DNA from 4 places in the Lentzea sp. NPDC055074 genome. Region 2 is predicted to be linked to each of the others. Evidence: riboswitches for the same ligand, from Rfam matches in the RefSeq annotation. Region 2 holds a riboswitch; each other region holds the start of a gene.
What was found. A riboswitch is a leader RNA that binds a small molecule or an ion and turns the genes downstream of it on or off. The one in region 2 is predicted to bind cobalamin.

Region 1 (3,784 bases), on a different contig from region 2:
CCCGAGCCGTACCTGAAGGCGGCGCGGCTGCTGGGCGTGGACGCCGCCCGGTGCGTGGCGATCGAGGACTCGCCGACCGGTGTCGCCGCCGCGGTGGCCGCCGGGTGCACCGTGCTCGTGGTGCCGTGCGACGTCGAGGTCGAGGCGGGGGAGCGGCGGGTGTTCCGCGACTCGCTCGTCGGCGTGGACGTCGAGGTCCTGAAGGCGCTCTAGGGCCGCACCCGCCGCCAGCGGAGCCTGGCGTCGTCCGCGATGTCCGTGAGCATCGCGAACAGGCTCGGCCAGAGCGAGGGCAGCCGGCTGCCCTCGTCCACGTCCCACTCGCGGACGCACCCGGACTCCGGACCCGGACGTTCGTCGATGAACAGGTAGTCGCCCATGCCGGCCGCGGCAATCGGGACGAACTCCTCGAGGAATGTTCCCGACGTCGTTCCCGCTGGGAATCCTCCGGGGACAACGGGGTTTACCGCGCCGGGATCAGGTTCTCGGCGCCGGCGGGACGCCAGAGACCAGTTGCCCCGGGAGCGGCCGTGATCTGGTCGAAGGTGCGGGATGCGTTGACGCGCAACCCGTTGTGGATGCGTTCCCGCGGTTGGGTGTGCGGGGTGGCCTCGCGGCCACCCCGCACCATCACGCGACTGCGGCCTTCTCGGAGGCCTTGACCCTGCGCGTGGCCGGGTCGACCAGCAGGCCGAACACCACGCCGAGGCCGACGTAGAGCGTGGCGAGCTGGGCGAGCGAGCTGAGGCGGAACTGCCACAGCACGTTCACCGGCATGTCCGCGGGGATCGTGTCCGGCGGCGCGGGGAACGCCAGCAGCACCACCGCGGAGGCCGCGGCCACCGCGAGGAGCACGACCGTCGTCCGCACCGGCTGAGACTGGGCGCGCAGCTGCTCGGCGAGCCAGCTGGCGGCCCACACGATCACCAGGCCGGCCACCACCACACCGAGGTAGAGCGCGGTCCGGTAGTTCACCGTCTCCGGGTCGCCCACGGCGGGCGGGTTGGCCGGGTACTTGAGCCACGGCAGCAGCGCCACGGCACCGAACACCGCGGCACCGAACGTGAAGCTGCGGCTGAACGGCGTGCTGCCGGCGAACCAGCGCTTCGACAGCGCGTAGGCGGTGGCGAACACCAGGCCCACGGCGATGCCGACGATCACCACGCCGAGCATGCCGCCCACGACCTGGGCGCCGCGGCTGACGAGCTCGTCCTCGCCACCGTGCGAATGGCCGGTTTCCTCACCGGCGGGTGCGCGAGCCTCCTCGACCGCGAGCGCGGCGCGGATCGGGATCTCGGTCACCAGGAGCTGCACCAGCGCGGAGGCGACACCGGCGATACCGCCGGCCGCGACTCCGCGCAGCGCAAGGGACTTGTACGTCGTCATCTGCTTGATCGGGGGAATGGGATCAGTGGCAGGGGACGCCGAGGGCGTGACGGCCGTCGTGGAAGAACTCGTGCAGCAACTCGGAACCCGCGCCGAGCGCGAGACCGTTCTCCTGCAGGACCAGGTACGTGACGATCAGGCCGAGCACAGAGACGGCGAAGGCCCATTTGGGCACGCGGACGGCGGACAGGCTTGCTGCGGGGCTCGTCATGACGGGCTCCTCCATACCTCGTGGAAGGTCAACTCTCCTTGCGGCGCCGCAGCCGGTCTCCTGACTCCCGGATCAACGCTGCCCCCGCGTCTTCCCAGTCCCGGCGGGGACCAGTGACGTGCTCGGCGGGGATCGCTTCCCGGTCACAGTGGCGAGGACCGCGCCGGATTCTCACCGGCTTCCCGTCACTGCGGCGGGTGCACCGTAAGTTGAGCGGCACGTTAAGCACAACCGGCCATAAGAGTTGTTGCGTTCCTCACTTCACGAGTGGGCAGTCACCGCACTTCCCACCTGCGGCGACGCGGTAATAGAGACAACACGACCGACGCCGGAACGTGACCTCGCCGGGAAAAGTCAGGAATTCTCCCGCCTGTTCGAACGGCGGTGCGCTCATGAGCCGTTCGCCGCGTTCTTCCGCTTCCTCGGCGGTGAGCATGCGTGCGCGCACAACCATTTTGAGCGCGCCCGCGACGTTCGACATCGCGTTGCCCCAGAGCAGCCCGCGCGCCACCGGGACCTGCGCGTGGACCGCCTCCACCACGGGCGCGAGGGCCTCGGCGGCGGGCGGGCCGAGGCGTGGCTGGTCTATGCGGACGCTCAGGCCGTCCGTGACGTGGTGCCGCCACCACAGGTTCTCCGGCCGCACGTCGATCGGGATGTTCGCGGCCGTGAGAGGGCTGAGCAACCGGGCCGTGTAACTGAGGAAGAACAGGCTGGCGGCGACGCGTGGTTCTTCCGCTTTGTACCGAATCGCGATGGCGTCGATCGTGTTCTTGAGAGCGGGTCCTTCGAGAAGCGCTGTTCCCGGCAGCCAGGACTCGTCCGGACGGCCCACGTCGAGAGCGAAGAACGGGTTGATCCCGCGCACGCGGCGCAGTGCTTCGAGCACCTCGGCGAACTCAGACACAGAAGTTCACGCTACCGGGTGTCCATGCAGGACAGATCACGTCCACGGCCTGGGACAGATGCGACCGCGGTGTGGACGGGGGTCAGCGGGATGGGAGGATGTCGTGCCGTGAAGACCTTCGATTCCCTGTTCGCTGAACTGACCGAACGAGCCGCCACCAAGCCGGAGGGTTCCGGCACCGTCGCTGCGCTCGAGGCCGGGGTCCATGCGCAGGGCAAGAAGGTCCTGGAGGAGGCGGGCGAGGTCTGGATCGCCGCCGAGTACGAGTCCGACGAGAAGCTCTCCGAGGAGATCTCGCAGCTGCTCTACCGCCTCCAGGTGCTCATGCTGGGCCGTGGGCTCACCCTCGAAGACGTCTACAAGTACCTCTGACGGAAGACTTTCACATGCTGCGCGTAGCAGTCCCGAACAAGGGTGCGCTCGCTGAACGCGCCTCCGCCATGCTCACCGAAGCGGGCTACCGGCAGCGGCACGAGCCGCGCGACCTGACCGTGCTCGACAACAACAACGAGGTCGAGTTCTTCTTCCTGCGTCCCAAGGACATCGCGATCTACGTGGCGTCCGGCGACCTGGACCTCGGCATCACCGGCCGTGACCTGGCCGCCGACTCGGGCGCCGACGACAACGGCAACTCCGTCGAGGAGCTGCTGGCACTGGGCTTCGGGGGGTCGACCTTCCGTTACGCGGGGCCTCGCGGCACCGACTGGAAGGTCTCCGACCTCGAAGGCAAGCGCCTCGCGACCGCGTACCCGAGGCTCGTGGGGCGTGACCTCAAGGCCCGTGGCATCACCGCCAAGGTGATCCGTCTCGACGGTGCCGTGGAGATCTCGATCCAGCTCGGCGTGGCCGACCTGATCGCCGACGTGGTGGGCTCCGGCCGCACCCTGCGCCAGCACGACCTGGTGCCGTTCGGCGAGCCGATCTGCGAGTCGGAGGCGGTCCTCATCCACCGCAACGGCTCGGAGGTCACGGCCGCGAAGAAGCAGCTCACCGCCCGCTTGCAGGGCGTCGTGTTCGCGCAGCAGTACCTGATGCTCGACTACGACTGCCCGCGGACGCTCCTCGACGCCGCGATCGCGCTGACTCCGGGCCTGGAGTCGCCGACCGTCGCGCCGCTGGCCAACCCGGACTGGGCGGCCGTGCGGGCGATGGTGTCGCGCAAGGAGGCGAACAAGGTGATGGACGAGCTGGCCGCGATCGGTGCCAAGGCCGTGCTGGCCTCGGACATCAGGTTCTGCCGGCTGTGATCACGGAGCACGCCGTGCTCGACGTCCTGCCGG
Region 2 (3,784 bases):
TCGCCGGCGGGAAGTGAAGTGAGCACCTTGGACACGTTGAGAATTATGCACGACGATGTATGACAATGCACGTCGGGGTGGTTGTTAGCTGCGCCTCACGCCCGTTTCCCCAGGTCAAACCGGGAAGAACGTCACCGCGGCGGGTCCAGCTCGTCCGCCCGCTCCTGCATCCGACGCACCCCGTCCTCGTGCTCGGCCGCCCGCATGGCCGTGATCGCCGCGTACAGGTGCGCCCCCGTGTACGGATCCTCCTCCTTGCGCTCGTACACCTCCCCCAAGGTCGCGTTGTACATCGCGTGGGACATGGCCGCGAGCAGGGCGCGGGTGCGCGCCGCCACCCCCTTGGGCGCGCCGGCGTCGATGATCGGGGTGACCCGCTCCCACACCTCGTCCGGCGGGCCGGGCGGGTAGATCTGGTTGAGCGCCAGCAGGCCGTTCTCCAGCGCGCCCATCACCAGCCAGGTCTCGTCCCGGTCGCGCGGCATCAGCCTCTCGACGCGCTCGGCGTCGCGCTGGTGGTAGGCGATGGCGAGCCGCAGTCCGATGGCCTGGCTGCGGTTCCTGCTCTCGGGCTCTTCGAACCACCATTGTTGTTGCGCGGTCCTGGGGAACATGTCCGCAGTGTGCGCCCTCGGTCTCGATTTCGCCCGACTATTTAGGTAAGCCTAACCAAACGTGTACGGTGCGGGCATGTCGCGCTACTCCGCCTTCGAACGGTTCACCGTCAAGGCCGCCACCAAGGCCGCCGAGATGATGATGGCGCCCGCGAACCGTCGCGAGGTCTTCGACCAGTTCGTCATGTCCGTGACGGCGGTGAGCGAGCTCGGCGACCACATGCGCCGGATCACCTTCCACGCGCCGGAGTTCGAGTCGTTCGCGGTCACGGGGCCGGACGAGTACTTCGGGCTGCTGATGGCGACGGGCCGCGAGCTCGTCATGCCGGCCGACGACCGCATCAACGTCCGCACGTCGTTGCGCGCGATGCCGGAGGAGACGCGGCCCGACCTGCGCTGGTACACGGTGCGCGCGCACCGGCCCGAGGTCGCCGAGATCGACGTCGACTTCGTCGTGCACGGTGACGCCGGGCCCGGCACGCGGTGGGCGCGGCGGGCGAGCGCCGGGGACGAGGCGGGGTTCCGCGCCGGTGGCTCGGCCTACCGGCCGCCCGCCGAGGGGGCCGTGCTGCTCGCGGCCGATGAGACGGCGTTGCCCGCGCTCGCGGCGATCCTCGAGGCCGAGACCCGGCCGGTGCACGTGTTCGCCGAGGTGCCGGACGAGTCGTACCGGGTCGACCTCGACGCGGAGTGGGTGTTCCGCGGGGACGGCGAGCCCGGATCCGCTGTGGTCGAGGCGATCCAGGACAAGGCGCTGTCCACTGTGGAGTACGCCTGGGCGTGCGGGGAGTCGGCGCTCGCGACCGGGGTGCGGCGGCACCTCGTCAAGGACCGCGGGGTGGACCGAAAGGCGATCATGTTCAGCGGTTACTGGAAGGTCGGCTCAGCCCGCGGGTGAGACGGCGCTGAGCCGCGACGTCCCGGTCACCACGGGTCGGTCGGCGCGATCCCGTGCCGGTGCCCGTGGACGGCGACCACGATCCGTTCGAGGTCGTCGGCGGCGGCCGGGGACCGGGGCTCGTGGTCCGCGGCCGTCAGCAGCGTCGGGTAGCCGGCGCTGCCCTGCGGCGGCGGGTAGCCGTTGACGGGTAGCAGCACGGCGCCGAGGCGGCGGTAGAACGCGATGCGGCGGTGGCGGATCCGTTCCTCGTCCGGGTTGAGCGATCTCACCATCCAGTACGCCGACATGGCGCTGGGCATGCTCGGCGCGGCCCGCTAGTCTCGATCACGCCAGCGGTTCACCCCGGTCCTCCGGGGTGGAGCAAAAGGGAACCCGGTGCGAGTCCGGGACTGCCCCGCAGCGGTGAGTGGGAACGAAAGCCGTCAACAGCACTGGGTCGGGAGACCTGGGAAGCGACGGCCGGTAGGAGTGTGCACGGCGCCCACGAGTCCGAAGACCTGCCGCAGGTCCGTGCACCGAACCCGGTGCGCGGTGCTCCGGAGCCTCTCGGGCGGGCTGACGGGTGCGGCTTCCGTGCTGCGCTGCTCGTGGGACTCCGGTGCTTCCGCACGCTCGCGAGGAGAGAGCCTGTGACCATCGGCAGCACCGTTCTCGGCTACCCCCGGATCGGACCGAAGCGCGAACTGAAGCGCGCGGTCGAGCGGTACTGGGCCGAGACGATCGACGAAGCCGCCCTGCGGGAGACCGCGCGACGGCTCAGGGCTCAGACCTGGGCCGAACTGTCCGAACTGGACTCGATCCCGTCCGGCACGTTCTCGTTCTACGACCAGGTGCTCGACACCGCCCAGCTGTTCGGCGTGATCCCGCAACGGTTCCGCGACCTGGGTCTGTCCGAACTGGACACCTACTTCGCGGCGGCACGCGGCCGGAACGGCGCCGCGGCCCTGGAGCTGACGAAGTGGTTCGACACGAACTACCACTACCTGGTGCCGGAGCTGGGCCCGGACACCGAGTTCCGCCTCTCCGGTGACAGGCCGGTCGCCGAGTACCGCGAGGCCCGCGCCCTCGGCGTCACGACCAGGCCGGTGCTGCTCGGCCCGGTGACGTTCCTGTTGCTGGCCAAGGGCACCACGCCGGGCTTCGACCCGGTGACGCTGCTCGACGGCCTGCTGGAGGTCTACGTCGAGCTGCTCGGCCGGCTGAGGGTCGAGGGCGTCGGGTGGGTGCAGCTCGACGAACCGGCGTTCGCCGCCGACCGCAGCCCCGCCGAGCTCGACGCCCTGAAGCGGGCCTACCGCACGCTGGGTGGCCTGCCCGGCCGGCCGAAGCTGCTCGTCACCGGCTACTACGGCGACCTGGGCGAGGCGTTGCCGATCCTCGCCCAGTCGCCGGTCGAGGCGATCGGCCTCGACCTCGTCAGCGCGCCGGACACGCCGGTCGCGATCCCCGCGCTGCGCGACAAGATCCTCGTCGCCGGGCTGGTCGACGGCCGCAACGTGTGGCGCACCGACCTGCACGCGGCGTTGGCGAAAGCCGTGTCGTTGCTGGGGTTCGCGCGCGAGGTCGTCGTCTCGTCGTCCTCGACGCTGCTGCACGTGCCGTACGACCTGGAGGCCGAGAACCTAGAACCGGACGTGCAGGCGCGGTTGGCGTTCGCGCGGCAGAAGGTCCGCGAGATCGTGGTGCTGGGCAACGCCCTGCGCGGCGAGGCCGGCGGCGCGTGGACGGACGAGGCGAAGCGCCCGGTGCCGAGCCCGCACCGTGACGACCACGTCCGGGCGCGCGTCGAGTCGCTGCGGCCGGAACACCGCGTCCGCGCGCCCTACGAGGAACGTGCCGCCGCGCAACAGGCCCGGCTGGGACTGCCGCCGCTCGCGACCACGACGATCGGCTCGTTCCCGCAGACCGGTGACCTCCGCAGGGCGCGCGCGGCGGTCCGCGGCGGCGAGATCACCGAGGACGAGTACGGGCAGCGGATGCGCGACGAGATCGGTCGCGTGATCGGCCTGCAGGAGGACATCGGCCTCGACGTGCTGGTGCACGGCGAGCCCGAGCGCAACGACATGGTCCAGTACTTCGCCGAGCACCTGGAGGGCTTCGCCAGCACGGAGTTCGCGTGGGTGCAGTCGTACGGGTCGAGGTGCGTGCGGCCGCCGATCATCCACGGCGACGTCTCGCGCCCGAAGCCGATGACGGTGCCGTGGAGCACGTACGCGCAGTCGCTGACCTCCAAGCCGGTCAAGGGCATGCTGACCGGCCCGGTGACGAT
Region 3 (3,784 bases), on a different contig from region 2:
GACCACTTTGGACGGGACGCGGTCGAACGTGACCTGCTGACCGCAGTTCGTGATGGTCACCGGGTCGGACGCGGAGGTGTCGGAGGCGACCGTCGCGCCGCAGCCGGAGACGAGCAGCAGCACTGCGCAGACAACGGTTCTCAAGGGGTGACCTCCTGGTCGAACAGGAGCTGGGGCACTCCTGTGGTGGGGTGGCGCACGACGTGCGCCGTGACGTGGAAGACCTTGGCGATCAGCTCGGGCACGAGGACCTCGTCCGGGGTGCCGGAGGCGACGACCCGTCCTTCGTCCAGCACGTAGAGGCGGTCGCAGAAGGACGCGGCGAGGTTCAGGTCGTGCAGCACGGTCAGGACCGTGATGCCGAGACCTCGTGCCAGGGAGAGGACGTCCAGCTGGTGCCGGATGTCGAGGTGGTTGGTCGGTTCGTCCAGCACCAGCACGCGCGGCTGCTGGGCGACGGCCCGCGCGATCAGCACGCGCTGCCGTTCGCCGCCGGACAGGCTGAGGAAGCTGCGGGACGCGAGGTGCGAGACGTCCACTGTGGCCAGTGACTCGGCCACCACCCGCGCGTCGAGAGCCGGGTCGCGGTCGTGCGGCAGGCGTCCCATCTCCACGACCTCGGCGACCGTGAAGTCGAACTCGACCTGCGACTCCTGGGACAGCGCGGAGAGGTCGCGGGCGACGGAGCGTCGCTTGTGGACGTTCTCGCCGTCGAGCAGCACCGCGCCCGCGTCCGGCTTCAACGCCCGGTAGACGCAGCGCAACGTCGTGGACTTGCCGCTGCCGTTCGGGCCGACGATGCCGACCACCTCGCCGTCGGCGTGCAGCGAGATGTCCGTGATGATGCCGCGCACGGTGACCTGGTCGATCTCGACGCGCATCAGCGGCCTCCGAAGACGTAGGACCGGCGGCGCATCAGGAAGATGAAGCACGGCACGCCGAGTGCGGCGGTGATGACGCCGAGCGGCAGCTCCTCCGGCGCCGCGAGCATCCGCGCGGCCACGTCGACCCAGACCAGGAACGAGGCTCCGGCGAGCGGCGCGAGGGCGAGCACCTTGCGGTGGTCGGCGCCGACGACCATGCGGGTGAGGTGCGGCAGCATCAGGCCGACGAAGCCGACCGCTCCGCTGACCGCCACCAGCACGCCGGTCATGGCCGCGGTGACGATGAACAGGTGCGTGCGGAACCGGTTGACCGGCACGCCGAGCGTCGTCGCGGTCTCGTCGCCCATCGCCATCGCGTTGAGCTGCCGCGCTTTGGTCGCGAGGTAGACGATCCCCGCGAGAGTCACCACGGCGGCGACCGGCAGCGACTGCCAGTTCGCGCCGCCGAGGCTGCCGAGCAACCAGAACATCGCGGCCCGCGCCGCCTCACCTCGCGGCGCCTGGAACACCAGCAGCATCGCCACGGCGGAGAACCCGTACGCCAGCGCGGTTCCGGTCAGCACGAGCCGCAACGGTGTGAGCCCCCGGCTCGTGCGCGCGGTGATGTAGACCAGAGCCGTGGCTCCGAGGCCGGTCAGGAAGGCCCCCACGGACAGCGCGTAGACACCGAACCCGGACAGCACACCGAGCGTCGCCACGGCCGTCGCGCCCACGCTCGCGCCCGACGAGATGCCGAGCACGTACGGGTCGGCGAGCGCGTTGCGGACCATCGCCTGGATCGCGACGCCGACCGCGCTCAGCCCGGCCCCCACGACGGCGGCGAGCAGCACGCGAGGCAGCCGGATGTCCCAGACGATGTGGTACTGCCCGGCGAGGTCCGCGGGGACGGTGCCGCCGGTGAGCGCCTCCCGGAGCAGGGAGACGGTGACGTCGAACGGCACGGAGACGGGGCCGAGCGCGACGCCCGCCACGATGCTGACGACGAGCACGCCGACGAGCGCACTGATCTTGGAGATCACTGGGTCCTTCCCGCAGTCCACGGCGGAGTTGGAGTTCCTCGGTCGTCGCGCGCGGGTGTTCGGGCTCGTCCCCTGCCAAAGGGGGACCTACCGTTGCGGGTCAGCGCCGGACTCAGACCGGTCTTCCCCCACGTACGACGTCAGTGACCCTACCTGCGGAAACAGAAAGTTCGGAAATTTTCCGGGTGTGATGTCGATCCGGCACCGGGCCCGTTCGACCTGTGGACGCCAAGCGAGAACCGGACCAGGGAGACACACCGTGAAGTACATGCTGATCATGCGCGCCACCGACGAGGCCTACGCGAACATGGGCGAGTTCGACTTCGACAAGATGCTCGAGACGGTCGGCGCGTACAACGAGGAACTGATCCGCGCCGGTGTGCTGCTCGCCGCCGAGGGCCTGGACGACGCCACCACGGGCGTCGTCGTCGACTACTCGCAGGAGCCGCCGGTCGTCACGGACGGCCCGTACGGCGAGACCAAGGAGCTGTTCAACGGCTTCTACCTCATCAACGTCGCGTCGATCCAGGAGGCGGTCGAGTGGGCGAAGCGCATGCCGATGACCGGGCCCGGGTTCAAGACCGAGATCCGCCGCGTGCCGTCCATCGAGGAGTTCCCGCAGGACAACGAGTGGATCAAGAAGGAGCGCGCGTGGCGTGAGGCCAACGGCCAGCTCTGATCCGCGGAGGGGAACACCGCAGCCCGGCCGGAACCTCCTGGCCGGGCTTCAGGACAACGGGGTGAAGTGCACGTGGAAGTGGAGATCGGTGCGGGAGCTGTTGCTCCGGGCGATCCACCACTCACCTGCCCGCACCAGCGCACCCGCGTAGTCGTGGTAGACCTCGCCCACACACGTCGTGGGCGGGTTCTCCGGCCCGACCAGCAACTTCACCCGCGCGTTCCAGCCGCCGGTGAAGTACACCGAGACGAACCCCGTCCTCTCGGCTTGGTACAGGGCGTCCAGCTTCATCTCGGTCCGCTGCCCCAGCGGTTCCGCGGCCCGCACCGCCGACGCGGCCCGCGCGGCGAGTGCCTCCAGGCGGCGCTCGTCGGCCAGCAGCGGCCGCACGGCCTCCAGTTGACCGCCCAGCACCCGCACCTGCTGCTCCAGCTCGGCGACCCTGGTCTCCAACGCCGTCCGTCGTGCTGACCCGAACACGAAACCCCCTGGGAATTCAGACGAACCCGGCCCCGGCACCACTGGGGTGCCGGGGCCGGAGAGTCCTGCTGATGAACCTCAGCCCGTGCGGACGTTCGACGACACGAGTGCCGCGAGACGGTCGCCGATGGCGTAGGTGGCCCCAGGCGACTGGTGGTCCCTGGTCGCGAGATCAAAGGCCACGGAGGCCTCGATCCGGCGGGCCGCCTCGTGCTCGCCGAGGTGGTCGAGCAGCAGCGCGACCGACAGCACGGCGGCCGTCGGGTCGGCGATGCCCTGGCCCGCGATGTCCGGCGCCGAACCGTGGACCGGCTCGAACATCGACGGGTTGCGCCGCGTGACGTCCATGTTCCCCGACGCGGCCAGGCCGATGCCACCCGTGACGGCGGCGGCGAGGTCGGTCAGGATGTCGCCGAACAGGTTGTCCGTGACGATCACGTCGTAGCGGCCCGGGTCGGTGACCATGTGAATGGTCGCCGCGTCCACGTGCTGGTAGGCGACGGTGACGTCCGGGTGCTGCAGCGAGACCTCCTCCACGACGCGCGACCACAACGAGCCGGCGTGCGTGAGGACGTTCGTCTTGTGCACCAGCGTCAGGTGCCGGCGCTGACGGTTCGCGGCGCGCGCGAACGCGTCCCTCACCACGCGCTCGACGCCGAACGAGGTGTTCAGCGAGACCTCGGTGGCGATCTCGTGCGGCGTGTCCTTGCGGAGCAGGCCGC
Region 4 (3,784 bases), on a different contig from region 2:
GTTCACCAGGCCGCGCAACGGAGAACCCGACGGGCCGGCCGGGATGTAGCCGCCGTCCAGGGCGTGCAGGACGTTCGTCATCTCGTCCGTGGTGCGCGCGAGCCTGGGCACGACCTCGACGGCCGCGAACTCCAGGATCTTCTGCACGTCCACCGACTCGTGCAGACCCGCTGCGGCGGCACGGTCCCAGCCCGCGTCCTCCATCGCCTGGACGAGCACGCGAGCCTCTTCCTCGATCGCGTCGACGTCTTCGCGGGCCGTGCCGACGAGCCCGAGGGCCTCGCGCAGGCCGGGCAGCGCGGCGACCTGACCGCCCCACATCTGCCGCGCCTGCAACATGGCGAGCACGAGGTTGACGCGAACGCTGCCGATCGGCGCCTCACCGAGGATGTGCAGGCCGTCGCGGATCTGGACGTCCTTGACCTCGCACAGCCAGCCGTCGACGTGCAGGATGAACTCGTCGAACTCCGCGTCGTGCGGCCGGTCGTCGAGCCCCAGGTCGTGGTCGAGCTTCGCGGCCTTGATCAGCGTCCAGATCTGCGCGCGGATCGCCGGCACCTTGGCCGGGTCCATCGCGGAGATGTTCCCGTACTCGTCGAGCAACTGCTCCAGGCGCGCGATGTCGCCGTAGCTGTCGGCGCGGGCCATCGGCGGCACGAGGTGGTCGACCAGCGTGGCGTGCGCACGCCGCTTCGCCTGCGTGCCCTCACCGGGGTCGTTGACGAGGAACGGGTAGATCAGCGGCAGGTCGCCGAGCGCCGCGTCCGTGCCGCAGGACGCCGACATGCCGACGGTCTTGCCGGGCAACCACTCCAGGTTGCCGTGCTTGCCGACGTGCACCACCGCGTCCGCGCCGAAGTTCGACTCGACCCACCGGTACGCCGCGAGGTAGTGGTGCGACGGCGGCAGGTCCGGGTCGTGGTAGATCGCGATCGGGTTCTCGCCGAACCCGCGCGGCGGCTGCACGATCACCGCCACGTTGCCGGACCTCAGCGCGGCCAGCACGATCTCGCCGTCCTTCGACTTCGAGTGGTCGACGAAGAGCGTGCCGGGAGCCTCGCCCCAGTGCTCCTGCATCGACTCGCGGAAGTCGTCGGGCAGCGTCTCGTAGAACTCGCGGTAGTCGGCCGCGGCGATGCGGATCGGGTTGCTCTCGAACTGCTCCTGCGTGAGCCAGTCCGCGTCCTGGCCGCCGGCGGCGATCAGCGCGTGGATCAGCTTGTCGCCGTCGAGCTCGTCGACGCCCGGCAGCTCGTCGCCGATGTCGTACCCGTGCTCGCGCATGGCCTTCAGCAGCCGGACGGTCGACGCGGGCGTGTCGAGCCCGACCGCGTTGCCGATGCGCGAGTGCTTGGTCGGGTACGCCGACAGCATGACGACGACCTTGCGCTCGCCGACCGGGATGTGGCGCAACCGGCCGTGCCGCACGGCGATGCCCGCGACGCGCAGCGCCCGTTCCGGGTCGGCGACGTAGATCGTGAGACCGTCGGAGTCGATCTCCTTGAAGGAGAACGGGACCGTGATGATCCGGCCGTCGAACTCGGGGATCGCGACCTGCGTCGCGGTGTCCAAAGGAGACAGTCCGTCGTCGTTCTCGTCCCACGTCGCACGGCTCGACGTGAGGCACAACCCCTGCAGGATCGGCACGTCGAGGGCGGCCAGCGCACCGACGTCCCACGCGTCGTCGTCGCCACCGGCGGACGCCTTCGCGGGGTTCGTGCCACCGGCCGCGAGCACCGTCACGACGAGCGCGTCGGCCTGCCGCAGCGTGTCGAGCAGCTCGGGTTCGGCGGTGCGCAGCGAGGAGCAGAAGACGGGCAGGGCCTTGCCACCCTTGGCCTCGATCGCATCGCACAGCGCGTGGATGAACGCGGTGTTCCCGGCGACGTGGTGGGCGCGGTAGTAGAGCACCGCGACCGTCGGACCTTCGGCCTGCGAGGCCTCGCGCTCCAGCACACCCCAGGTGGGGGTGGCGGTGGGGGCCTCGAAGCCGTGGCCGGTCAGCAGCACGGTGTCGGAGAGGAACTTGTGCAGCTCGGTGAGGTTCGCCGGACCGCCGTGCGCGAGGTAGAGGTGCGCCTCGGCGCACACGCCACCGGCCACCGTCGACAGCTCCATCAGCGCCGCGTCGGGCTGCATCTCACCGCCGAGCACCACCACGGGCAGCCCACAGGCCAGCAGCCAGTCGAGGCCCTCCTCCCACATCCGGCGGCCGCCGAGGATGCGCACGAGGACCAGGTCCACGCCCTCGACGAGCGCGGGCAGGTCGTCGGTCGTGAGTCGCGCGGGGTTGCCGAGCCGGTACTCGGCACCGCTCGCGCGCGCCGACAGCAGGTCGGTGTCGGAGGTCGACAGCAGAAGGATCACGCAGGCTCCATCCCTCGTGGGGTCCGCGCCCCAGGTTGCGGGTGACTGGCGAAGCAGAGTTCCTGACTCCCAGCGGTTGTCCGCTGGTCACAGTGGCGGGACCGCGCCGGATTCACACCGGCTTCCTCCTGCGCTTCGTCGTTCGGGCTCACCCTAACCGGCGGGTTACAGTCCGACCTATGCGTAGTCACCCGGACGCCTGCCCCGGCGCCGTCGAGCTGCACCAGGCGGCGGACGGCGGGCTGGCGCGCATCCGGGTGCCTGGCGGCACTCTTTCCGCTGCTCAGTGGGACGTCGTGCGCTCCGCGGCCGCGGAGCTCGGGAACGGTTCAGTGGAACTGACCTCGCGGGCGAACCTCCAGATCAGGGGCCTCGCGGACGGTGTCGAACTGGGCGCGCGGCTGTCTGCGGCGGGCCTGCTGCCGTCGGCCTCGCACGAGCGGATCCGCAACATCATCGCGGCGCCTCTGGAGAACGACCAGGCGCTGGTCGACGAGATCGATGCAGTGCTGTGCGCGGACCCGGAGCTGGCGTCGCTGCCGGGCCGGTTCCTGCTGACGGTGGGGCACGCGGTGAGCGGGCTGGGTGGCGACTTCGGCCTGGTCAGAGCCGATGCGGCGACGTGGGCCCTCCTCCTCGCGGGAACGGACACGGGCGTCCGCGTCACCGACCCCGCCGACGCCGTGGTGACCGCCGCCCGCCTCTTCCAGCGGCTGCGCGGAGCGGCCTGGCGCCTGTCCGAAGTGGACGACGGTGTGCGAAAGATCACCGCGCACTTCGGCACCTCCGACGGCCCGCGCGTCACCCCCGCTGTGACTCCTGTCGCACCTTCACCGTTGACCCCAGGGGTTCCACTGGGCCGGCTCGACGCCGGCCAGCTACCCGGCGTGGCCCTGCGCCTGACCCCGTGGCGCAGTCTCGTCGTGCCCGCCGGCACCGACACGTCCGGTCTCATCACCGACTCGGACTCCCCCTGGCACGGCGTCAGCGCCTGCACCGGCCGTCCCGGCTGCGCGAAGTCGCTCTCCGACGTGCGCGCCGACGCCCGTGCCTGGCTCGGAACCCCGCACCGCCGTCCGGTCCACTGGTCGGGATGCGCCCGCCGCTGCGGCCGGCCCGCGGGCGAAGTGATCGAGTTCGTCGCGACCGGCGACGGCTACGAGGAGATCCGTTGACGCAGTACATCAAGGACGGGGCGGAGATCTACCGCCAGTCCTTCGCCACCATCCGCGCGGAGTCGGACCTCACCGGGTTCCCCGCCGATGTCGCCCAGGTCGTCGTCCGCATGATCCACGCGTGCGGCATGACCGACCTTCCCCGCGACGTCGCGTTCTCCGCGAACGTCGTGCGTGACGCCCGCGCGGCACTCCGCGACGGCGCCCCGATCCTGTGCGACGCCAACATGGTCGCGTCCGGC

Region 1: it holds a riboswitch for cobalamin, as region 2 does, so the genes downstream of both, ACWF7A_RS15600 (CbtB domain-containing protein) here and metE (5-methyltetrahydropteroyltriglutamate--homocysteine S-methyltransferase) in region 2, are expected to answer to the same signal.
Region 3: it holds a riboswitch for cobalamin, as region 2 does, so the genes downstream of both, ACWF7A_RS37715 (FecCD family ABC transporter permease) here and metE (5-methyltetrahydropteroyltriglutamate--homocysteine S-methyltransferase) in region 2, are expected to answer to the same signal.
Region 4: it holds a riboswitch for cobalamin, as region 2 does, so the genes downstream of both, cobN (cobaltochelatase subunit CobN) here and metE (5-methyltetrahydropteroyltriglutamate--homocysteine S-methyltransferase) in region 2, are expected to answer to the same signal.

Annotation. Positions count from the first base shown of each region.
Region 1 is NZ_JBSGUQ010000005.1:488,860-492,643, forward strand. Features, by position in the region: gene ACWF7A_RS15585 (HAD family hydrolase) at 1-213, shown strand, start outside; gene ACWF7A_RS15590 (hypothetical protein) at 210-380, opposite strand; gene ACWF7A_RS15595 (CbtA family protein) at 631-1,386, opposite strand; gene ACWF7A_RS15600 (CbtB domain-containing protein) at 1,409-1,597, opposite strand; cobalamin riboswitch at 1,631-1,805, opposite strand; gene ACWF7A_RS15605 ((2Fe-2S)-binding protein) at 1,854-2,504, opposite strand; gene ACWF7A_RS15610 (phosphoribosyl-ATP diphosphatase) at 2,613-2,876, shown strand; gene hisG (ATP phosphoribosyltransferase) at 2,891-3,751, shown strand; gene ACWF7A_RS15620 (antibiotic biosynthesis monooxygenase family protein) at 3,748-3,784, shown strand, end outside.
Region 2 is NZ_JBSGUQ010000001.1:782,645-786,428, forward strand. Features, by position in the region: gene argG (argininosuccinate synthase) at 1-35, opposite strand, end outside; gene ACWF7A_RS03645 (hypothetical protein) at 132-614, opposite strand; gene ACWF7A_RS03650 (siderophore-interacting protein) at 691-1,512, shown strand; gene ACWF7A_RS03655 (hypothetical protein) at 1,539-1,802, opposite strand; cobalamin riboswitch at 1,832-2,034, shown strand; gene metE (5-methyltetrahydropteroyltriglutamate--homocysteine S-methyltransferase) at 2,145-3,784, shown strand, end outside.
Region 3 is NZ_JBSGUQ010000023.1:107,450-111,233, reverse strand. Features, by position in the region: gene ACWF7A_RS37725 (ABC transporter substrate-binding protein) at 1-144, opposite strand, end outside; gene ACWF7A_RS37720 (ABC transporter ATP-binding protein) at 141-881, opposite strand; gene ACWF7A_RS37715 (FecCD family ABC transporter permease) at 881-1,903, opposite strand; cobalamin riboswitch at 1,937-2,075, opposite strand; gene ACWF7A_RS37710 (YciI family protein) at 2,163-2,582, shown strand; gene ACWF7A_RS37705 (hypothetical protein) at 2,631-3,062, opposite strand; gene ACWF7A_RS37700 (3-isopropylmalate dehydrogenase) at 3,141-3,784, opposite strand, start outside.
Region 4 is NZ_JBSGUQ010000020.1:11,402-15,185, forward strand. Features, by position in the region: gene cobN (cobaltochelatase subunit CobN) at 1-2,367, opposite strand, end outside; cobalamin riboswitch at 2,403-2,538, opposite strand; gene ACWF7A_RS34695 (hypothetical protein) at 2,547-3,542, shown strand; gene ACWF7A_RS34700 (precorrin-8X methylmutase) at 3,539-3,784, shown strand, end outside.